DNA from 3 places in the Cutibacterium avidum 44067 genome. Region 3 is predicted to be linked to each of the others. Evidence: riboswitches for the same ligand, from Rfam matches in the RefSeq annotation. Region 3 holds a riboswitch; each other region holds the start of a gene.

Region 1 (7,603 bases), 690 kb from region 3:
CCCTACGAATAACGGTGGGGCAACGCTCTCGCGTCACCCCACCGTCAGTGAATCGTCACTTGTAGGAGTAGAAGGCCGGGGCGGTCGACACACGCCCGGTGCCACCCATTGGGGTGGCGTGGCCGTCGGCTCGCGGATCGCGACGGCGAGCCCTCCGTCCGCCGGCAGGCTTGCGTTTGGACAGGTTCTCGAACAAGGACGGATCGTGGGATCCCGTCTTCTTGTCCTTGGGTCCCTTGCGCACTGCCACCAGTGCGATCCCGGCGACGGCGACTGCAGCCACCGTGACGGCAATCAGGGTTCCCTTGTCGATCTCCTCAGGATTGATCTCGAGCTTGCTCATGCGCATCACTTCTTCCCGTCGATGGGCTTGGCGCCCTTCTCGTCATCGTCGCGAAGAGCGTTCTTGTTCTTGTCTTCCTTGCCTTCCTCGGTGAGGACATCGCCGACGATGGCTCCGGCCTCGCGATGGAACGCAATGTAACGAGCGCCGAGGTTGATCATGGCCTGCAGACGGTTACGACCGCCCAACAGGGTGTAAATGTGCACCATCACCCAGGTCAGCCATGCGCTGATACCGGTGAACTTCAGCTTCTCGGACAGCTGGACGACGGCTGAGTTGCGGCCGATTGTCGCCATGGTGCCCTTGTCCTGGTACTCGAATTTCTCCAGCGGCTCGCCGAGTTCGAGGTGGACGATCTGACGGGCGACGCACTCGCCGCCCTGGATGGCGGGCTGAGCCAGCTGAGGTTTGGGGTCCTCGGTGTTGATGGCACCGTCGCCGACGGCGAAGATGCGATCGTGACCATTGACGCGGAGAGTGCCATCGGTGGCGATACGGCCGCCGCGACCCTGCTCGAACCCCCAGTCGGAAACGGACTTGTGGGCACCGACGCCAGCAGCCCAGATGACCATGTCCGCAGGAAGCGTCTGACCGTCCTTGAGGAGCACCGAATCCTCGCGCACCTCGGCGATGGCGGTCTTGGTGCGCACGTCCACGCCGCGCTTCTGCAACTGGCGACGGGTGTAGTGGCGCAGAGCCGGGTCGAAGGGCATGAGGAGGTGGTCAGCCATCTCGACGAGGGTGACGTGGACGCGGTCGGTGGACACGTCCGGGAAGATTGCCGGGATGCCGATCGACTTCATCTCGGCCAGGGTGCCGGCCATCTCGACGCCGGTCGGGCCGCCACCAACGATGATGACGTCGAAGGTCTTGTCACGCTGGGTGTCGAGGTCCTCGAGGTAGGTGAAGATGGCGTCGCGTGCGCGCAGCGAGGATGCGCGGGTGTAGATGGTGTACGAGTGCTCGGCGGCACCGGGGGTACCGAAGAAGTTGGCTCCGACGCCCTGGGACAGGATGAGGTAGTCGTACGAGATCGGGTCGCCGTTGTCGACGTTGACGATGCGGTTCTCGGTGTCGACGTCGGTCACAGAGGCACGACGGAAGTGGGTGCGAGAACCGTTCTGAGCGGCGAAGGAACGCAGGCGGTAGGTGACGTCACCTGGGTTCAAACCACCGGTCGCGACCTGATACAGCAGCGGCTGGAACGTGGTGTAGGGGTTGCGGTCGATGAGGGTGACGTCGCACCCTGCTTCGGCAGTCTTCTCAGCGGCCGCCAAGCCACCGAAACCAGCACCAACGATCACGACTCGAGGCTTGGAGTCCGCCAGAACCGGTATGCGACCCAGGCCCGGCAGGCCAATGTCCGACAACAGGGTATTGATGTCCATCTGATCCTCCGAATGATGGTGATACATACTGATTGTCCCAAAAATGTGCTGTATTTCGCAATAATGTGAGCCCCATGGGTAGGTTGGGGCCGGGCACTTCAGCTTGCAGCGTGACAGGCTTGGACCATGCCACATCTCCACACCCAGCCACATGGACACGACGTCACGATCAGTGCGTGGATCCTGAGAAGGTTTCCATCTGACAGCTCACGTGGCTGGCAGTGGAAGGCCCTCGTGCACAAACACCGCAAGATGAATTTGTGGATTCAGCCGGGCGGACACGTCGAGCACACCGAGAACCCCTGGCAGGCCCTTGTTCACGAGCTTCACGAGGAAACTGGCTATCACATTGACCAGTTGAGCGTCCTGCAGCCCTGGAATCGGCTTCCTGACGGGGTCCATGACCTCATGCACCCGACGCCGGTGCTTCTCAACACCCACAGCCCCTACCCAGGGCACTTCCACTCCGACATCGCCATGGCGATGGTTGCTGATGGTGATCCGGCGGAGAAACCGCGTCCTGGCGAGTCTCTGGAGCTTCAGTGGGTCAGCCCTGACGAGTTCGCCGCGCTCCCGGGGGCCGAGCCCGATGCCGTCATGATCATGACGATGATCGTCGAGCGGGTGGCCGATTCCTGGATTCCTATCCGGGCGACGGACTGGTCGCTGGAGGATGCCCCCACGGAGGCAATGACGAACCGCACGGTCGCCGAGGCCACTGCCCCTGATCCCCTGGACGAGAGGGAGACCGAGGGGTGGAGGACGGCCCAGTGACGCAGAGTCCCGACCTCGACGCAATAGGCTCCGGGCATCCGGTTGCCGATCATTGCGACGAGATCACCACAGCCCTGGACGTTGGGAGGGCGGTCATCGTCGCCCCACCGGGCACCGGCAAGACGACCTTCGTCCCGCCGCTGGTTGCATCGCGGTGTTCGGGTCGGGTCATCGTCACCCAGCCACGACGGGTGGCAGCCAGATCCGCCGCACGCCGACTTTCCACACTCACCCGGACCCGCCCCGGCGAGTTCGCCTCCCACACCGTGCGCGGGGAGTCGACGACAACCCGCGACACCAGGGTTGAGTTCGTGACGACCGGGGTTCTCCTTCGCCGCCTGATGCGCGATCCTGACCTGACAGGGGTTGACGCCGTCATCCTCGACGAGGTCCATGAGCGTCATCTCGATGCCGACCTCGCCGTCGCGATGGTGTGCGAGGTGGCCCAGTTGCGTGAGGACCTCATGGTGTTGGCGATGTCGGCCACCGTCGACAGCTCTGGGTGGGCGAGCCTCCTCGGTGCGGACGAGCCGGCACCGGTCGTCGAGGTGCCCTCGGCCCTGCATGAGCTCCAGATCGAGTGGGCCCCAGCCTCGGGATCCCCTGTGGATTCTCGGGGTGTGACTCCCGAATTCCTCAGTCACCTTGGCAGTGTCACCGTCGAGGCCCTCGATCGCCACCCGGATGGTTCGGCGCTGGTCTTCGTGCCGGGGGCGCGTGAGGTCGATCACGTCGTCGCGGATCTGCGCTCCCGGCTCCACGGTGTCGAGATCGTCGGGCTGTCAGGGTCGATGTCGGTGCGTGAGCAGGATCATGCCTTGTCGGACCCAGGTGATGCGCGCCGTGTCATCGTCTCGACGGCGGTTGCGGAATCTTCCCTGACGGTGCCGGGGGTGAGGCTCGTCGTCGATTCGGGTCTGTCCCGGGAACCGCGCCTGGATCGTGATCGCGGCATGACGGGCCTGGTGACAGTCCGGGAATCTCGAGCCTCGGCAATTCAGCGTGCCGGACGCGCAGCTCGTCTCGGCCCTGGCGTCGCGGTGCGGAGCCTGCGGCCCCAGGACTGGTCTGGGATGGATGCCGACGCGGCCCCCGAGGTTGATCATGCCGACCTTGTGGCGCCGCTGTTTGCGCTGGCCGTCTGGGGCTCGCCTCGTGGCGAAGGCATGGCCCTACCAACCCCATTGCCACAGGACCGGGTGGCCGAGGCCGAGGAGGAACTGCGTGACCTGGGTGCTGTTGACGCTGACGGTCGAGTCACCGAGAGAGGGCGTCAGCTCGCGACGGTTCCGGTGGACCCGCGTCTGGCAAGGGCCCTGATTGACGGCGCACCGATTGTCGGGTCTCGTCGCTGCGCCGAGATCGTCGCCATGCTCGGCCTCGACGACGGACAGGTCGACCTCGTCGGGCAGTGGCGCCAGCTGCGGACTGGTCGTCACCCCGATGGGAGGGTGTGGCGTCGCGAGGCTGACCGGCTTTCGCGTCTCACTGACGGTGTCCCCGACACCAACATCACCGACGATGATGCTGTCGCCACGGTCGTCTCCCTGGCTCGCCCAGGTTGGATCGCTCGCAGCCGTGGTGAGGGGTCGTCGTCCTATCTGTTGGCTTGTGGCACCGGGGTTGAACTACCCCGCAACTGCCCACCCGGGTTGCTTGGGCAGCCCTGGTTGGCCGTTGCCCGAACCTCCCGCGTCACGAGCGGCGCCCTCATCCGGGCAGCGGTCCCGCTAGCGGAATCAGCGGCTCTGGATGCCGGTGCAGCGATGCTCGCGACCGAGACCACGGTCACCTGGAATGGCGGCAAGGCTCGCGGTCGACGCGTTTCGCGGCTTGGTGCCATCGAGTTGTCGTCCACCCCGGTCCGGCCAGGGCGTGATGAGGCTCGTCGAGCGGTGTTGGAAGAAGTGAGATCCCGCGGGCTCGAGGTTATAGGCCTGACGAAGAACGGTGAGTCCCTGAGGCGTCGGCTCGCCCTGGCCCACCAGGTACTCGGAGACCCCTGGCCTGACGTCAGTGATGAGGCTCTGCTCTCCCGCGCCGAGGAATGGCTCGATCTGGATGGCCTGGCCGCAGGGCAGGGGAGTGACGCCACCTCTGGCCTACGCGGGATGCTGGGGTGGCAGGAATCGGCACGTCTTGACGAGATCATCCCCGAGACGGTCACGGTCCCCAGCGGGTCGCGAATCCGCGTTGACTACCCGGAACCCGGCAGTGACGCTGCTCCGGTGCTCGCGGTGAAGCTCCAGGAGTGTTTCGGGTGGACCGACGGCCCGATGATCTGTGACGGCCGCGTGAAGGTGGTGCTCCATCTGTTGTCCCCAGCCCGACGTCCGTTGGCCGTCACCGACGATCTCGCCAGTTTCTGGGCCAACGTCTACCCCTCGGTGCGAGCGGAGAATCGTGGACGTTATTCCAAACATCCCTGGCCCGAGGACCCACTGACAGCCATGCCCACGAAGCGCACGAATCGGGCGTTGGGGCATAGCTGACGGCGGGCCATGTCCAGCACCCACGCTGAGCCCGGGAGTTGAGGACGTGTTCCCAAGCAACGTGTCCCTTCCCGTCCCGGTCCACCCGCAACCTTGTGGAGATCGGGGTTCTGACGGTGAAAGCTGCTACGGGAGATGGCACGACGGGGGTTCATGACCCCGATTTCCACCAGGAGTCGGGATCCGACATCGTCGAGGTCCGGGCTACGGACCCCGCCCGACGACATCCGAGCCCCGCGCAAGGATCGCCGAACCCGTTGTGGGTGGAGACTTCCCGCCAACCGCGACTACGATGGCTCTCAACGACAGGGGAGCATCATCGGATGCTGAGAGTGGGCACCGCCCAGACCCTCGAACCTGAACCGGTTAGGACCGGCGTAGGGAGTCGGGCTCTTCGCGCATGTGCGCCCCCTTCCGAAGGGACGGAAGGATTTCCATGACCAACGACAAACCTGCCATGCGGTACCGCACCATTGACATCGTCACTCCGGTGATGATTGCGGTGGCATTCGGTGTCATCTTCCTCGGCTACGGCGCCCTCTACAGCCTTCTCAAGCCGGTGGCCTCGGTGTACCTGCCGGCCGAGGGTATTCTCGCCGGCATCTGGTTCCTACCCGCCCTCATCGCCGGCCTCATCGTCCGCAAACCCGGCGCTGCCCTTCTCGCGGAGGTCCTCGCTGCATCCATTGAGGCCGCCCTTGGCAGTCAGTGGGGAGCCGGGACCCTCATCTCGGGTCTCATCCAGGCTCTGCCGATGGAGCTGTGCCTGCTCGCCGTCGCCTATCGCAAGGCTGGACCGAAGCTCGCCATGGTTGCCGGAGCTCTCACCGGTATCGCTGAGGGTATCTACGAACGTATTTCCTATTACCCGATGTTCCGTTTCGGGGACACCGTCGTTTACCTCATCCTCATGGTCGTCTCCGGAGCCCTGCTCGGCGGTCTGCTGGCGTGGGGTATCGTCCGCGGCCTGGCGGCCGCCGGCGCCCTCAACCCCTTCGCGGTTTCTCGTGAACTGCATGGAGGAAAGCGGAGTACGGCGTCGGCACGGAATCTGTCATGACTGACGTCTTGGCCCGTACTGACCAGGCTGACGACGTCTCCGCTCGGCGGGCGGTGCCAGTGGATGTCGAGGGGTTGACTGTCGGCGTCCCGGGCCGCGACGCTCCCATCCTCGGGCCCATCGACCTCCACCTGTCGGCTGGCGCAAGGGTGCTTGTCACAGGGCCTTCGGGTGCTGGCAAGACGACCCTGCTGCACGCCGTCGGAGGGTTGCTGGAGGAGGAGAGTCACGACCTGACGGGTCAAGTGAGTACGTGGGGCGACGACAGCGTCGGTCTGCTGCAGCAGGAGCCGATCCACTCCGTCGTCGCCGCGACCTGTGGACGTGACATCGCCTTTGGTCCGGAGAATCATCGCGTTCCCCGCGAGGAGATCTGGCCGATCGTCGAGGACTCCCGACGCCGTGCCCGGTTCACCATTCCCTGTGACCACTCCACCACGAAGATGTCGGGCGGGCAGATGCAGCGTCTCGTCATCGCCGGAATCCTGGCCACCGACCCCGGTCTTCTCCTCCTCGACGAGCCGATCTCGATGCTCGACGAGGAATCGGCCAGCGCGATTCGCGACGAGGTCGCCAGGATGGCCCACGACCGGACGGTTTTCGTCGTCGACCACCATCCGGACCAGTGGCGTGGGATCCTCGACCAGGTTGTCGAGTTGACCGATCACGGCAGCCTCAAACGGATCTGGGATTTCGAGGACTACCTCGACTCGCGCGAGCCCACCGAAGTGCCGTGGCACCCCGCTACTCCCGGCGAGGCAGTCGCTCGGGCCGTCGCCCTCGATGCTCACCGTCCGCAGTCTGACGACGTGCTGCTTCGTGGCGTCGAGATGTCGGCCCGACGCGGTTACGTCACGGTCCTGTCAGGGCCTAGCGGGATCGGCAAGTCCACCCTGCTGAGGCTGCTGGCCGGGCTTGACGACCCTGCTGCCGGCGAGCTCGCCCTCCCCCAGCCCGAGCACACCGCCTGGGTGCCGCAGAACCCGGAGAACTACCTCGTCGCCCGCACAGCTGCTGACGAGTTATTCGCCTCGCCCATGGTCCCTGAGGATGCCGATCTGCGGGACCTCGTCAGGACCTTCGGGCTCAAGCCGATCCTTGACTCCCACCCCATGACCTGTTCGGGCGGGGAGAAGAGGCGCCTCGCCATCGCGGCGGCACTCGCTCAGAAACCCGACCTGCTGCTCCTCGACGAGCCGACCGTCGGCCTCGACGACGACCGCGGTGCCAGTGTCCTGGCGGCCATCCGCGCCGCGGCGGACTCCGGGGTTGCCGTCGTCGTCTCCGCCCACGACCCCCAGCTCATCGAGATGGCTGACGAGGTCGTTGACGTCGCCTCGTACCGCGATCCGGATCCTGCCCCGGACGAGAACCCCCAGGGGAAGTCGGCATTCCTGACGACGGTCAACCCTCTCGTCGTCCTCCTCATCGCCGTCGCGGGCATTGTCGGGTCCCTCTTCGTGCGATCTCCGCTCATCGGCGCCATCGGGCTCATCCCGGCCGTCGCCATGGCTCCGATGTGTTCCCGCCGCGTCAAGCCCCTGGC
Region 2 (7,603 bases), 730 kb from region 3:
CGATGGATTTGTAGTAAGTGTCGGACTCCTTGGCCAGCAGCAGCTTCAGGACGGCGAGCTGGCCTTTCTTGTTGATGCCCATCATTGTAGGCCGAGCGTTTCTGGCCCTGATTGTTGATGATGCGGCAGTGATTGACGTTCGGATCGTTCTCGTTGACGATCCGGAACTCGTCCATGACGCTGTAGGGCTCGGGCATCTCGAGGGCCGGGATGTCCTTCATGACGTCCCAGAAGCACTCGAAGTGTTGCTCCATCTCACGACCGCCACGGGCGATGAAGCCCTTCTCGGTGTCGCCGTCGCCGTCGAAGGCGCCGCCGGGCTGGTGGAGCTCCTCGAGGATCGTGATGTTCTCGGCAGGCATCTTGGCGTCACGGATGAGGAAGACGGCTGCCGTTAGTGCAGCGATACCAGAGCCGACCAGGTATGCCTTGCGCTCAGCGATGTCGTCCGGGGGCACCGGGTGGTTCATGGTGTAACGACCGAGGTCGTTGTGAACGAACGGGTTGCCATCCGGGCTGACCGGGAAGCTGCGCTGATAAATCTTTTGGAAGTTCGTCATGATTCACTCGTCATACGACTTCGCCGGAAGTTCTCCGGTGAACTTCGACTAGCCTCACGATAGCGCCGGAAGGGTGTGATGGAATGCCCTCTTTTTGAGACTTTCGTAAGAGTTTTCTTGAGCGTTCTTCGTCGTCGGGACTCGGGGTGCAGTGCCTTGTCGCAGTCGGGTGCCATACTTATCGCTGGACACGGGGTGCGCCGTATCGGCGCTGAGATCACACCCGTGGAACCTGATCTAGTTCGTACTGGCGAAGGGATGTCCGAGATGGCTTCTTCCACCCCCAGAAACCCGTCGCAGGGCTCAGTCCCGCGCGTCCTCTCCATCGCGGGAACGGATCCCTCCGGGGGTGCCGGCACTGCTGCCGACACCAAGTCCATCACCGCGGCCGGTGGGTACGCGATGGCCGTCGTCACCGCCCTGGTTGCCCAGAACACTCAAGGGGTGCGCGCGATCCACACCCCACCCACCGAGTTCCTGAGGCAGCAGTTGGCGGCAGTCAGCGATGACGTGGCGATCGACGCCGTCAAGACTGGCATGCTCGGAACGGTCGAGATCATCGACACGGTCGCCAGATTCCTCGACGAGCACCGTCCGCCCATCGTCGTCGTCGATCCGGTCATGGTCGCCACCAGCGGAGACCGGCTCCTCGCCCCTGACGCCGAGGCTGCCATGCGCGAGTTCTGTCGCCGGGCAACCGTCGTCACCCCGAACATTCCCGAGCTCGCAGTGCTGTGCGAGACCGGACCGGCGAAGGGCGCCGAGGAAGCCCTGGAACAGGCGCGCGGCTGGGCCAAGGAGACCGGGGTCGCCGTCGTCGTCAAGACCGGCCATCTCGACTCCCGGCGTGTCGACAACATCTGGGTGGGCTCGGAAGGGACGACGTACACCGCGCAGAGCACCCGGGTGGAGACGACGAACACCCACGGCACCGGATGCTCGCTCTCCTCGGCTCTGGCGACCCGGCTGGGTGCAGGGGATGCTCCCGGCGAGGCCCTGGGATGGGTCACCGACTGGTTGCACGAGGCGATCCTGCACGGGTCAGAGCTGAAGGTTGGCCGGGGACACGGTCCGGTCGACCACTCCCACCGGGCACGACGGCTGTCCGCCGATGCCTCGGCGGTGGCTTGGTTCGGGCCGATCGAGCCGCTGGAGTCTCCCAAGGCCCTCGTCGGTTCGGCGGGGTCAGCACCCACTGCTGCGGTGGACCCGGTTGGTCCGTGGACGACGGCCCTGTGGCAGGCCAGCGCGGATCTGGCCCGTCAGATCCAGGGATCGGACTTCGTCGCTGCCCTCGTCGATGGCACCTTGACGGGTCACGCCTTCAACTTCTACCTCGGTCAGGACGCCCGATATCTGGCCTGCTATTCACGAGCCCTGGCCGCTCTGGCTGCTCGCGCCGTCGACCCGCAGGACGCGGCGTGGTGGGCGCAGTCGTCCGAGACCTGCATCGTCGAAGAGGCTGCCCTGCACCGCGCCTGGTTGGAGGGACGCGATCAGGCTCCGGCCGGCCCGGTGACGACGGCGTACACGAATTTCCTGCTGGCACACACTCTGGGTGACGACTACGTCGTCGGGGTGGCGTCCGTCCTGCCCTGCTTCTGGCTGTATGCCCAGGTGGGAGCCGGGTTGCCGCAGGTTCCGGAAGGCCATCCCTATGCGTTGTGGCTCGACACCTACCGGGCCCCGGGGTTTGTCGAGGCTACCTCGCACACCCTCGTCGTCGTGGAGAAGGCCTTCGAACAAGCTGGTCCGACTGCTCGGGCACGTGCTGCCCATGCCTATCTGACGGCCTGTCGTCATGAGTTGGAGTTCTTCGACCAGGCGATGCGCGTCTGAGCCGCCATCGCCCCGCTCCAGACCGCACCATCCACACTTGTTCAAGGACTTGCCCCCATGACCACGACAACATCACTGCCCACCGTTCCGAACACCTCGTCGAAGGGGACGATGCCACCCGAAGGACGGGCCGCTCTGCGGGCCGGCGTCGTCGGCAACTGGATTGACAACATCCACGTCTTCCTACCCCTGACGGCCCTCGCCCCCGCGATGGTGGTGCTCGCCGGCCCCTCGGCCAGCGCCTCCGTCGGCGCCCTCGTCGTCATCGCCATGCTGCTGGGACGTCCCCTCGGCGGGATGATCTTCGGACGGATCTCCGACCGGCTGGGACGCACCCGTACCACCCGCCTGGCCATTGCCGGCACCGCGACCTGCGCCGGGCTCATCGCCGTCATGCCCACCCACCAGCTCATCGGGGCGTGGACGATCGGGCTCATCCTGCTGCTGCGATTCCTGGGCGGGATCTTCGTTGCCGGTGAGTACTCCGCCGCCATCCCGCTGGCGATGGAATGGTCATCTCCCAAGAAACGCGGCTTGGCGTCCGGGGTCATCCTGTCGATGGCTCCCTGGGCCCAGGCGTCAATCGCCTTCGCCGTCGCCGTCATGCTGGCCGCTCTCGGGCCGGACCGCTACGCCGCGTGGGGATGGCGCATCCTCTTCGTCATCGGTGCTGCGATGAGCATCGGGATGATCATCTACTATTCCCGGCGGGTCTGCGACGCCCCTCTCCTCCACCGCACCCATGACTCCAGGGATGCCTGGAAGACCCCGACCCCCGGTGTGCGTGAGGTCATCGCCGGGGCGTGGGCGCCGGCCTTCTGGCAGGTCTTCACCCTCATGACGGGGCTGTGGCTGCTCACCGACACCACCGTGCTGATCCTCACCGCGCGACTGCGCACCGACGCCGGGCTGACGGCTACGGCGACCTCCTGGGTGATGGGAGTCGCCTCCGTTGGTCAGGCGATCTTCATGGCGCTGGCCGGGCACTGGTCCACGAGGGTGGGACGGCGCCGTCTGCTGGTGTGCTGGGGAATCAGTGCCGCGGTGCTCGGCCCGCTGCTGTGGTGGGGAGCGATCAGTTCCGCATCAGCAGGCAGGGCAGCCGTCTTCGCCGTCGCCCTCCAGGTGGCGACGGTGTCGGCCTACGGTCCCATCTCGGCCTACCTGTCCGAGAGGTTCCCCACCGAGGTGCGCTCCACCGGCTACGGCATGGGGTACAGCCTGTCCCTCATCCTGCCGGCGCTGTACCCGTTCTACCTGCCGGGGCTGGAGGGCTTGTTCGGGCATCTCGGGGCAGTGCTCGTGCTCGTCGTCCTCGGTGGTTTGCTGGTAGTGCTCGGTGCCGTCCTCGGCCCGCGGCTGTCGGGGGCTGACATCGACGCTGACATCGACGAGGTGGCGAGGGTGGCATGACGATTGACGAGGTGGTGGCGGCTGCTCGACGCAATCCGCCCATGGTTCACTGCCTCACCGCGACGGTGAGTATGTCCTTGGTGGCCGATGGCCTGTTGGCGGCGGGGTTGCGTCCGATGATGACGGAGACCCTCGAGGAGGCCCCGGTCGTCGTCACGGCCGCCGACGCCCTGTCGGTCAACCTGGGCACCCTGTCGACCGATGGCATGGTCGGCATCCCCGCCACCGTCGCCGCTCGTCCTGACGGCGTCCCGTGGGTCCTCGACCCGACGGCGATCGGGCTGGCACCGGTGCGTACCCGGATGGCTCGCGACTTCCTGGACGAGGGACCTGACGTCGTCAAGGGGAATGCCTCCGAGATCCTCGCCCTCGTGGGAGGACGAGGGGGACGCGGAGCCGACTCGGCGGATGCCCCCGAGCACGCCGTCGACGCAGCTATCGAGGTGGCGCGACGGACCGGGGGAGTCGTCGTGGTGTCGGGGCCGACGGATGTCGTCGTCACCACCGATGGGGTGGCCGAGAAGATCTCCAGAGGCCATCCGTTCATGGCCCGGGTGACCGGGACCGGCTGCCTACTGGGCGCGTTGACCGCGGGGTGCCTGGTGGCCACCGATGATCCGGTGCAGGCCGCGGTGACGGCCGTGACCTGGTTCGACGTCGCCGGTGAGGTCGCGGCGGCCCGTGCCGGCGGACCCGGTACTTTTCGTGTGCAACTGCTCGACGCCCTCGACGAGGTCGCGAGAACCGGAGTGGAGGAGACGAGATGACCCTGGACCTGCGCTGTTACCTGGTGACCTCGGGAACCGACCGTCACACCGTCGAGACGGCTGCGTTGGCTGCTGGGGCAGGCGCCGGCATCGTCCAGGTGAGAGCCAAGACCCTGGCGACCCGAGACCTCTTGTCGCTGGTTCTCCAGGTCGGCGAGGCGGTGCGTCGTGCGAACCCGGAGACGCGGGTTGTCGTCGATGATCGAGCCGACGTCGCCTGGGCGGCGATGCGCGCCCGCGGTAACGTCCACGGGGTGCATCTGGGGGTCGAGGACCTTCCGGTACGTGACGCCAGGGCCATGCTCGGGCCCGACGCCATCGTGGGTTACACCACCGGAACCCTGGACCTGGTGAGGTCGGCCGAGCCCCTCGCGGACGCCCTGGACTACCTGGGTGCCGGGCCTTTCCGACCCACCCCGACGAAGGACTCCGGACGCCCACCGCTGGGGGTGGAGGGGTACCCGGCCCTGGTGCAGGCGAGCTCTCGGCCCGTCGTCGCCATCGGGGACGTCCAGGTTGACGACGTGGCTGCGCTGGCGACAACCGGCATCGCAGGGGTTGCCATGGTGCGCGCCGTGATGGCCGCTGACGATCCCGCCGCGGTGGTCGCGCAGGCCATCGCGGCCTTCGATCGTGGCCGGGAGGGCTGATTCCCCTGAGCCGAACGGTGACGCACGTCACACTTTCTGAACCGTTCGGGACTCGCCTGTTAGCAAATCGTTAGGATCTCGCTCACCCCCGTATGGGATCCGTAGGGGAGCGCGACAACCCCCTTACGACACGATTTCGATGGTTCCTGGTGCCAAAACCGGCACTCCGGAAACCCCGGGTCATCGTCAAGGAGCCTTGTCATGCTGGACGTTATCTGGCTGCTCGGTGTCGTCGTCCTCTTCCTCCTACTCGCCCTGTGCGTGAAGGGGGTCGACGCGCTGTGACCGTCCTCAACATCGTCGCGGCCATTCTCGGCATTGCCGCTGTCGTGTACCTCGTGATCGCCCTCATCCGTCCGGAGCGTTTCTGATGACGTGGTTCTACTTCTTGGCGAGCCTTGCTCTTCTCGCCCTCGCGCTCGGGATCGCCCAGCATCACCTGGGCTCCTACATGGCCCGTGTCTTCACCTCTGACAAGGACACCAAGGTCGAGGCCTTCTGCTACCGCATCATGGGCGTCGACCCCCGTGCCGGACAGACGTGGAAGTCCTACGCCCGCTCGGTGCTGGCCTTCAGCTTCTGCGGTGTCGTCCTGCTCTACGCCCTCCAGCGTCTGCAGTCGTGGCTGCCCTGGTCCATGGACAAGGGGTCGGTGAACCCAGCCGTGGCCTTCAACACCGCGGTCTCCTTCGTCACCAACACCAACTGGCAGGCCTACTCCCCGGAGGCGACCCTGGGGCACTTCGTCCAGCTCGCCGGCCTGTGCGTGCAGAACTTTGTCTCCGCAGCCACCGGCATCGCGGTCGCGATCGCCCTGGTGCGTGGATTCGTCGGACGTGGTGAGCACACCATCGGCAACTTCTGGGTCGATCTCACCCGCACCACCCTTCGCATCCTCATGCCGATCGCCGCTGTGGGAGCCTTCCTGCTCATCGTCGGTGGGGCTGCGCAGAACTTCATCGGCTTCATGCACGTCACCGGCATCGCTGGTGGGGACCAGATCATCCCGGGCGGGCCTGTCGCCTCCCAGGAGGTCATCAAGGAGCTCGGCACCAACGGTGGCGGCTTCTTCAACGGCAACTCATCCCACCCCTTCGAGAACCCCCAGCCGTGGACGAACATGCTGGAGATCTTCCTCATCCTGCTCATCCCATTCTCGCTGCCGCGCACCTTCGGAAAGATGGTCAAGGACGTGCGTCAGGGCCGCGCCATCCTCATCTCAATGATCGTGCTGTTCCTCATCAACCTCTTCGCGATGGCTGCTGCCGAGTTCTCCGGACACGGCACCGCCGGGCGCCTCGCCGGCGCCGCGATGGAGGGCAAGGAGCAGCGCTTCGGCCTGACCCAGTCGGTCCTCTTCGCCAACGCGACGACGATGACCTCCACGGGCGCCGTCAACTCGATGCACGACTCCTACACCGCCATCGGTGGCATGTTCACCATGCTGAACATGATGCTGGGTGAGATCAGCCCTGGCGGCGTCGGATCTGGCCTGTACGGCATGCTCGTCATCGCCGTCATCGCGGTGTTCATCGCTGGACTCCTCGTCGGTCGTACCCCCGAGTACCTCGGCAAGAAGATCGGCCCGCGAGAGATGAAGTTGTCGGCCCTGTACATCCTCGTCATGCCGGCCCTGGTGCTGTGCGGGGTGGCCCTCAGCCTGGCCATCCCCGGTATTCGGGATGGTGTCGTCAACACCTCGATCTCGAACCCGGGTGAGCACGGACTGAGTGAGCTCGTCTACGCCTTCACCTCGGGTGCCAACAACAACGGTTCCGCCTTCGCCGGTCTGGATGCCTCGACGAACTGGCTGTGCGCGGCGATTGGCGTCGCCATGCTGCTCGGTCGCTTCCTGCCGATCATCCTCGCCCTCGCCCTCGCCGGAGCCCTTGCCGAACGCGAGCCCGTCCCGGTCACCGCAGGCACCCTTCCCACCCACAACGCCCTGTTCATCACCCTCGTCGTCTTCACGGTGATCCTCGTCACGGCGCTCGTCTTCTTCCCGGTCCTCACACTGGGACCGCTGGCCGAAGGACTGATCTGATCATGACCGTCATCACCTCGAATTCGCGTTCCCGCGGCCTCACCGGGGCCCAGGTCCGCCAGGCCCTGCCCGGTGCCTTCCGCAAGCTCGACCCGCGTGCCCAGTGGCGCAACCCGGTCATGTTCCTGGTGTGGGTCGGCGCGGCCCTGACGACGATCGTCGCCGTCATGGAGCCGTTCACCCACATCACCGACGGCCGTGTGCCGACCGGATTCTCCGCGGTCATCGCGGTCTGGCTGTGGCTCACCGTGGTCTTCGCCAACCTTGCCGAATCCATCGCCGAGGGCCGCGGCAAGGCCCAGGCCGAGACCCTGAGGAAGACCCGCACCG
Region 3 (7,603 bases):
TTGGTACGGCTCGGCAGAACGGTGAGCCCCCGGTAGACCGCCTCGGCAGCAATCTCCGGGGCGGGAATGTACGGGTGATTCTCCCCACAGCTCCGTTCATCGCCGAAGATGCTGCGCCAGCACTCACCATCTGTCCAGGCAGCGTCACCAATGTTCATGCCCTTCATCGCCCGGATGGCCAACGCCAAGGCAGCCATGCCACGGTCTTGGTCCTCGGTGAAGGCCAGGATCACCGTCCGTCCACGCCCTGCCAACGAGACGACTCGGGATGCGAAGGCGTCCATGGCCAGGGTCAGTTCAACGTCGTCGAGATCAACCCGGGCGACGAAACCTTGGCAGGTCGCGCCATCGTCAGCGACGATGAGGAGCAGGCTCTCGCTGGGTTGGAAGCCGAGCAGGTAGGGCGCCAGGGTTATCGCCTCGTCGACAGTCCTGACAGTCAGTGGATCACGGTCATCGGTGGTGGACGAATGCAGTGTTGTCATACCTTCAGTTGTCGTCCCGACCCCGTGAAATCCGCCAAGCAATTGGGTACCTGTGGACAACTCCCGGCAGCGTCATCTCGTCTCAACGCCAACCTGTGGACAGCACCGACGGCCACCAACCACGTACAGTGGAGCCACCATGAGCCAACCGCCTGACATCAGCCAGTATCAGCCGCCGAAACGCCACCGCGGCTGGATCGCCGCCATCATCGCGGTGGCTGTCATCATCGCCCTCGTTCTGGTGGCTCGCCGGGTCACCAGCGAGCCTGATCTCCCCCCGTCCCCCATGCCAACTCCGGTGGCGACACCGTCATCGGCAACCACTCCGACACCGATTCCGGCATCAGTGACGGCTGTGGCCTCCTCGGTGCCGTTCTCGTCCAAGGACAACTCGACCGAGGGAACATGGTCGATCGACGACGTCAGTTGGGGCCCCGGAAGTGTCACCCTCACGGTGACCATCGAGGTCACCAGGGGATCCCTGAGCGACTACACCTTCTTCATCATGGAGAACGAGTCGACCAACATCCACGAGGCCAACCTGCCGCCCACCGGAACCCTCGGCGACACCGTCTCCCCGGGACATAAGGTGCACGGCACGGTCACCATTGACTGTCCGCGCGCTGACGCCACCGTCATGTTCACACATGGATCGGGGATGTCCTCCCCCATCTCGGCTCTGACGATCAAGGCGTGACTCGCCACCTCTGATGCCCATCTGGCATGGCCTGGGGCCCGGCACGATGCCGGTCCCCAGGTCATCAGCTCAGTCCCGTCACTTCACTGTCATCAGTCTGCGTCGTCGCTCAGATGACCTCGACGCGTGGGTAGCGCGGCTGCCACATCGCCGAGAACACCTTCTCAACCGGGGTGTCGGTGGCCTCGGTCGCCACACCTTCCTCCATCGCCTGCTGGGCAACGGCAATGGCCACCGACGCCGACAGCGGTCTCAGGGTCTTGATGGACGGCAGCAGCGAGGCTCCCATCACCCGGTTGTCGACGTGCATGGCGACCGCCTCGGCAGCAGCCGCGATCATGCCGTTGGTGACGCGAGACGCCTGCACTGCGATGGCTCCCAAACCGATGCCCGGGAAGACCAGGGCGTTGTTGGCCTGAGCGATCTGATACGTCACACCGTTGACCATGACCGGCTTGAACGGCGAACCGGTGGCCACCAGGGCGCGTCCTTCAGTCCACTTGAGAATGTCGGAAGGCAGTGCCTCGGCCTTACGGGTCGGGTTCGACAGCGGCATGATCACCGGACGATCACAGTGGGCCGCCATCGTCTTGACGATCTCCTCGGTGAAGGCCCCCGTCTGGGCGGAACAGCCGATGAGGATCGTCGGATGGACGTTACGCACGACATCACTCAACGTGTACTGGTCAGGGGCGTCAGTGGTCCACCCTTCCAGCTCCTCCTTGCTGCGAGCGAAGGGCTGCTGGAAGTCACGCAGCCGCAGACCTTCCCGCAGCAGGCCACGGGATCCCAATCCCCAGAAGTGGGAACGCGCAGTTTCCTCGTCCAGCCCCTGGCTGACCATGAGCTGTACCAGGAGATTCGCGATGCCGGTGCCAGCCGAACCAGCGCCGTGAATGACGATACGGTGCTTGCTCAGCGGGGTGCCGGAAGCCTTGACGGCACTCAACACGGCGGCGACGACCACGGCTGCGGTGCCCTGGATGTCGTCGTTGAAGGTGCAGTAGTCGTCCCGATACTTGTTGAGGATTCGGGTGGCGTTACCGGCCGCGAAGTCCTCCCAGTGCAGCAGGGCGTGCGGGAACATCCGGTGGGCCGTCTCGACGTACTGTTGGACGAAGGCGTCATAGCGTTCTCCGCGCACACGGGGGTGACGCACGCCGAGGTAGCCGTCGTCATTGAGGCGTTCCATGTTGTCGGTGCCGACGTCGAGGATGACGGGCAGGACGCGGTGCGGGTGGATTCCGGCTGCCGCGGTGTACACCGCTAGTTTCCCGACGGTGATCGCCACGCCACCGACACCCTGGTCACCGATGCCGAGGATGCCCTCTGCATCAGTGGCCACGATGAGGTCGACATCGTCAGGGCCATGGCCCAACTGCCCCAGGGCCTGCTCCATGTCCTCCGGGTCGTCGATGGACAGGTAAATACCGCTCGGACGGTCGTACCAGTGGTTGTATTCCTCAATTGCCTTGCCGATCGTCGGGGTGTAGACGATGGGCAGCATCTCCTCGATGTGCTCGGCGATGAGGCGGAAGTACAGCACCTCATTACGGTCGTGCATGTGGTTGAGGTACAGGTACTTCGCCAGGTCGTCCGGCTGCGCCGAGTACTGGGCGTAAACCCGCTTGAGCTGGTCAGTGATCGTCATGACTCCCGACGGCAACAGGCCCGTGAGACCAAGGGTCTTGCGCTCCTCGAGGGTGAAAGCCGTGCCTCGGTTGGCCAGGGGGTTCGTCAACACCTCCTGGCCGCGAGCCGCAATCTTGAGAAGTTCTCCGTCACTGTCCTGTGCATACTGAAAAGGAACTGACATACCCCCTAGCCTAGAAGGTCGTCAGCACAAATGTTCAGCAGGTCACGAGATGGATGACAAAGTGTCACGCAAGCGTTCCGCGGAGGCCGCAAGGGAGGCAATTTCCGCTGCGCTCATGGAGACCGGGACCACTCCCTCGATGCCGTCACGCGAGACGATGCACGGCATGGACAGGGCTACCCCGGAGACTCCGTGGACATCCTCGATGACGCTGGACAGCGGCAGGACGGAACGGCCCGGACGCAGCAGGGACTCGGCAAGACGAGCACCCGTCAGACCGATGGCGTAGTTCGTCGCACCCTTGCCCTCGATGATCTTGTACGCGGCGAAGGCGGCCTCGTGGGCCAGGTCAGCGAGCACATCCTCGGTGAAGACGCGCTCACCCTCGACGGTCCAGTCGTGGATCGGCACACCGGAGATGTTGGCGGTCGACCACAGCGGGAACTCCGAGTCGCCGTGCTCGCCGACGATGGTCACGTGTACATGGCGCTGCTCGACGTTGGCCCACTGACGGATGAGCCAGCGCAGCCGCGAGGTGTCGAGCATGGTGCCGGTCGAGAAGACACGGTTGGCCGGCAACCCGGTGGCCTGCTGGGCTACGACAGTCAGGACGTCACAGGGGTTGGTGACGAGCACGAACAGGGCGTTCGGAGACTGCTCGACCAGCTGCGGCATGAGGGAACGCAGAATATTGGCATTGACGCCGGCGAGGTCCAGACGGGTCTGGCCCGGCTTCTGACGAGCTCCGGCAGTGATGAAGACAACATCAGAGTCGGCAGTGTCGTGGACATCAGCGCCACCCATCACTGAGGCGGGGGTGAACTGAGTGCCATGGGCGAGGTCCGCTACCTCGGCCTCGACCTTGTCCTTGGCGATGTCGTAGAGGGCAACGAGGTCGGCCGATCCGCGGATGAGGCAGGCGTAGGCCAGCGAGGAACCAACCGAACCGGCCCCGACGACGGAGATCTTGGAGGCGCGACGAGTGACGTCAGAAGTGCTCATGGCGCTCATTTTAGGGTGCCCTCGCACCTGATCCCCAACGCTGCGCACCAGGGCCGCGCATCTGAACAAGATGCCAGCAGCCCTGAGCGGTTGTGCACGCCCTGATGTCACCGCCCCTTCGCGTGGCACCATGCCTGTGCGAGTTCCCGAGCGTTGGATTCAGGGTCGGCGTTTCGACAAATTGCCGAGACGACGCTGAGGCCGTCGCAGCCCACCCGGGCTACATCCTGAGCGTCGGAGGCAGTGACTCCGCCGATGACGCACACCGGCCACGGGCTGACGTCGACGACGTCAGGGCCATGAGACAGCGCGGCCTCCACGTGGGCGGGGGTCTGCGCGGACAAGCCGATCAGCAGATTGTCCCCGAGAACCTCTCGAGCCTGGGCGACCGGCATGTCGGACTGCCCGACATGGGCACCGTCAGCTCCGATCTCAGCGACCAGATGGACCCGGTCGTCAATGATGAGGGGTATTTCGTCGCATACATCTCTCACCCGTCGTCCCAAAGCGACGAATTCGTCATCAGGCAGGTCGTGGTCGCGGAATTGGACCAGAGTCACCCCGCCGGAGATAGCGCGTAGCACGGTCTCGACGATCTCCTCTGGGCCACCACATTGGGCGGTGTCTGTGACGAGGTACACCGAAAGATCGAAGTCAGGCCGTGACATCGCGAAGCCCTCCCCGCGCGCCGACTTCGTCGGGTGACACCAGGAACAGTTCGTCGATGAGAGCTTGAGCGAATCCGCCCAGGCCCACACTGCGATCCGCCGCTCGTTCGGCAGCCACGCACAACATGGCGGTTGCGGATGCAGCTGCAATGAGATGATCTTTCTGGACGCCTGCAAAGGCCGCTGTCAGAGCCCCTAGTGAGCATCCAACCCCGGTCACTCGCGCCATCCATTCATGCCCCGATGACACGGTTACGTGCCGGTGCGCGTCCACGATGTGATCGACGGGGCCGCTAGTGGCGACCACGGTGCCGTATGTGCGCACGAGCTCAGCGGCGGACCCCAAGGCATCCTCGACAGCATCTCCGGCCTCAGGGCCTCGGGGGGACGCTCCCGTCCCAGCCAGGGTCAATACCTCGGAGGCATTTGCCCGGATGACGGCTGGAGCACCGACGTGCAACGCGTCCAGGGCGACCTGGGTACGCCATGACATCCCGACTCCCACCGGGTCGAGCACCCACGGTGTGTCACTACCTGCTGCGCCACGCACGGCAACAACTATGGCTTCAGCGGTCTCCCGGTACGGAGTACCAATATTGACGAGCACGCCGTCAGCCAACGATGCGAATCCCTCAGATTCCTCGGGGTTATCGACCATGGCGGGGACTGCCCCCGCAGCCAACAACACGTTCGCGGTAAAGTTGGCAACCACGATGTTCGTCAGGCACTGGACCAGCGGCTTGTCCCGACGCAGCCGCTCCACGGACTCTGACACCAAATTCGACAGTTCAGTCATGTCAACCACTCCCTTCGCCGGCATTACCCGGACAGGTTCAGGCGGTCGGTGCCATCTCGGCACCCTCTCAGCCCTTGTGGTGGGCTCCCGCGTTGTTGTGGTCCAATCTTACCCACGATGCGCGCTGGCAACGCCGCGGTCCTGTCTTCTACCTGAATCCGCTCTACCAGCCCATGTCTCAAGTGGCACAATGCGGCCATGAGTTCCCGTCTTGACCCTGTCGTCGACGTTCTCAGTGCTGCTTCGTCAGAAGCTGCCGGGAGTGGAACCTCGTTGTCCTGGGCAGCCGTTGACGACAGTGAGGTGCGCTGTAGCGACACCGACGATCGCGTCTACAGCATCGCGTCGATGTCGAAGTCGTTCACCGCTGCCAGCGTCCTTGGGATCTGTCACGGGCTGATCGACGTGGCTTCTCGACGGCCCGCTCTCGACGACACCCTCGGTAGTTGGATTCCGCAGCTTCAGGAGCCCATCGCCAGCGCAACGATTCGTGACGCGTTGTCCATGTCTACCGGTCTACCACCGACGATCCGTGGGCTGACCGTCAGCAGGCCATGTCACGCGAGGAGTTCGAGGCGCTGTTGGGTAAACCCTTCATCACGAACTTCGCGCCGGGAACGGGGTACGCCTATTCCAACCTCGGTTACGCGATCCTGGGCCGCGTCGTCGAGTTGGCGACCGAGCGGCCATTCATCGACGTCGTCGAGGAAGACATCATCCGTCGGGTGGGGATGACCGAATCCTTCCTCGACGTCACGCAAGTACCCGAGGGAAAGCTCACCCCAGGCCTCGGCAGAGATGGCAGCGTCCAGCCCTTGCTTGGCCCCGGAACCTTCTCCCCCATCGACGGCCTCATCTGCACCGCCAAGGATGTCGGGATCTGGGTGAGCCATTTCATCACCGCGTGGACCAGCGAGGACGATGGTTGGGGTCGGGTCTTCCGCGAGATGCAGCAGGTGTACCGGTACTTCACGACATACGGCCCAGTCACCGAAGGGTACGGATATGGCCTTCACGTCGCTGTCACGGGGAAGGAACACATCGTCTATCACTGCGGTGGATACCCGGGTTATGGATCGACGATGATGTGGCATCCGCGCTCGGGAGTCGGCATCGTGGTGCTGGCGAATCGGACGTATCACCCGGCCATCCGCGTAACCTCCACGGCCCTCGACACCGTTGTTCCCGGGGTGGGTGACCTGCTGTTGCCCTCGGCAGCCAAGGATCGCAAGACCTGCGACGCCGTCCATCCTTCGCCGATGAATCCCCAAGTCCGGCAACATCTCGACGACGTCGAGAAAATCATTCGCAACTGGTCGAACGATCTGGTGGCTCGGGAGTGGAGCCCGACGATGGACATGGATCGTCCGTTGGATCAGCGCCGCAAGGATTTCGAGGACGTGGTCGAGGCCACCGGGGAATCCGTGGATGCCGCGATCGACGTCGTCGAGATGACGCCGTATCGCTGGATCTGGCGTGTCGAGGGCCCCCTGGCTACCCGTCAGGTCACGGCTTCGGTTAACCCGTTGGGTCAGGTACAGGCCCTCGACGTCAGGATCGTTTGATAGGTCAGATCGTGTCGAGTGAGGTGCCGCGAGTTTCGCGGGCGAACATGTATGTCACACCGCCGACGACGAGCAGCACGGTGAACAGGATGAACGCCGGGAAGACCGCGTCCAAGGTGACATTCTGTTTGACCGCAGATCCGCCCACCATGAGTCCCATGAGCGCCGGACCGATGACCTTGGCAGTCGCACCGATGCCGTAACCGAGTCCCAGACCGGTGGAGCGAGCCTCGTTGGGAAACTGCTCGGCTCCGAAGGCGTTCAGAATGCCGAAGGCGCCGTCGCCGAAGGCCATCGCAACAAGGACGCCGGCAAAGAAAACCTGCCAGCCCCAACCCAGATGAGCCGAAAGCGCGATGATCAGAGTTCCGGCGGCACCTACCAGACCGAATGACAGCATCGTGATCCTCCGACCGATGCGGTCGGCCAGCCATGCTGACAGGAAGCGCCCGATGAGATCGGCCAGAGAGACGAACATAAACAGGATCCCGACTTGCTCTGCAGACTTGCCGAACCCGGTCTTGAGGAGGGTCTGACCCCACGACTGAATCGTGAATGATCCCAGAATGAAGCA

What was found. Region 3 has a riboswitch for thiamine pyrophosphate ahead of thiM (hydroxyethylthiazole kinase). Riboswitches for the same ligand answer to the same signal wherever they lie in the genome.
Region 1: it holds a riboswitch for thiamine pyrophosphate, as region 3 does, so the genes downstream of both, PALO_RS09890 (ECF transporter S component) here and thiM (hydroxyethylthiazole kinase) in region 3, are expected to answer to the same signal.
Region 2: it holds a riboswitch for thiamine pyrophosphate, as region 3 does, so the genes downstream of both, PALO_RS10110 (bifunctional hydroxymethylpyrimidine kinase/phosphomethylpyrimidine kinase) here and thiM (hydroxyethylthiazole kinase) in region 3, are expected to answer to the same signal.

The regions. Positions count from the first base shown of each region.
Region 1 covers NC_021064.1:2,145,217-2,152,819, reverse strand. The annotation lists gene PALO_RS09910 (hypothetical protein) at 56-352, opposite strand; gene PALO_RS09905 (NAD(P)/FAD-dependent oxidoreductase) at 349-1,731, opposite strand; gene PALO_RS09900 (NUDIX hydrolase) at 1,858-2,505, shown strand; gene hrpB (ATP-dependent helicase HrpB) at 2,502-4,997, shown strand; TPP riboswitch at 5,295-5,398, shown strand; gene PALO_RS09890 (ECF transporter S component) at 5,434-6,057, shown strand; gene PALO_RS09885 (ATP-binding cassette domain-containing protein) at 6,054-7,603, shown strand, end outside.
Region 2 covers NC_021064.1:2,193,949-2,201,551, reverse strand. The annotation lists partial or broken gene PALO_RS10115 (oleate hydratase) at 1-470, opposite strand, end outside; TPP riboswitch at 742-836, shown strand; gene PALO_RS10110 (bifunctional hydroxymethylpyrimidine kinase/phosphomethylpyrimidine kinase) at 819-2,399, shown strand; gene PALO_RS10105 (MFS transporter) at 2,457-3,812, shown strand; gene thiM (hydroxyethylthiazole kinase) at 3,809-4,579, shown strand; gene PALO_RS10095 (thiamine phosphate synthase) at 4,576-5,229, shown strand; partial or broken gene PALO_RS12240 (hypothetical protein) at 5,322-5,514, shown strand; gene kdpF (K(+)-transporting ATPase subunit F) at 5,511-5,600, shown strand; gene kdpA (potassium-transporting ATPase subunit KdpA) at 5,600-7,273, shown strand; gene kdpB (potassium-transporting ATPase subunit KdpB) at 7,276-7,603, shown strand, end outside.
Region 3 covers NC_021064.1:1,459,743-1,467,345, forward strand. The annotation lists gene PALO_RS06640 (DUF4192 domain-containing protein) at 1-485, opposite strand, end outside; partial or broken gene PALO_RS12995 (hypothetical protein) at 657-947, opposite strand; gene PALO_RS06645 (hypothetical protein) at 940-1,182, shown strand; gene PALO_RS06650 (NAD-dependent malic enzyme) at 1,292-2,998, opposite strand; gene PALO_RS06655 (L-lactate dehydrogenase) at 3,041-4,009, opposite strand; gene PALO_RS06660 (thiamine phosphate synthase) at 4,108-4,668, opposite strand; gene thiM (hydroxyethylthiazole kinase) at 4,655-5,488, opposite strand; TPP riboswitch at 5,457-5,565, opposite strand; partial or broken gene PALO_RS13000 (hypothetical protein) at 5,813-5,935, shown strand; gene PALO_RS06670 (serine hydrolase domain-containing protein) at 6,019-7,029, shown strand; gene PALO_RS06675 (MFS transporter) at 7,034-7,603, opposite strand, start outside.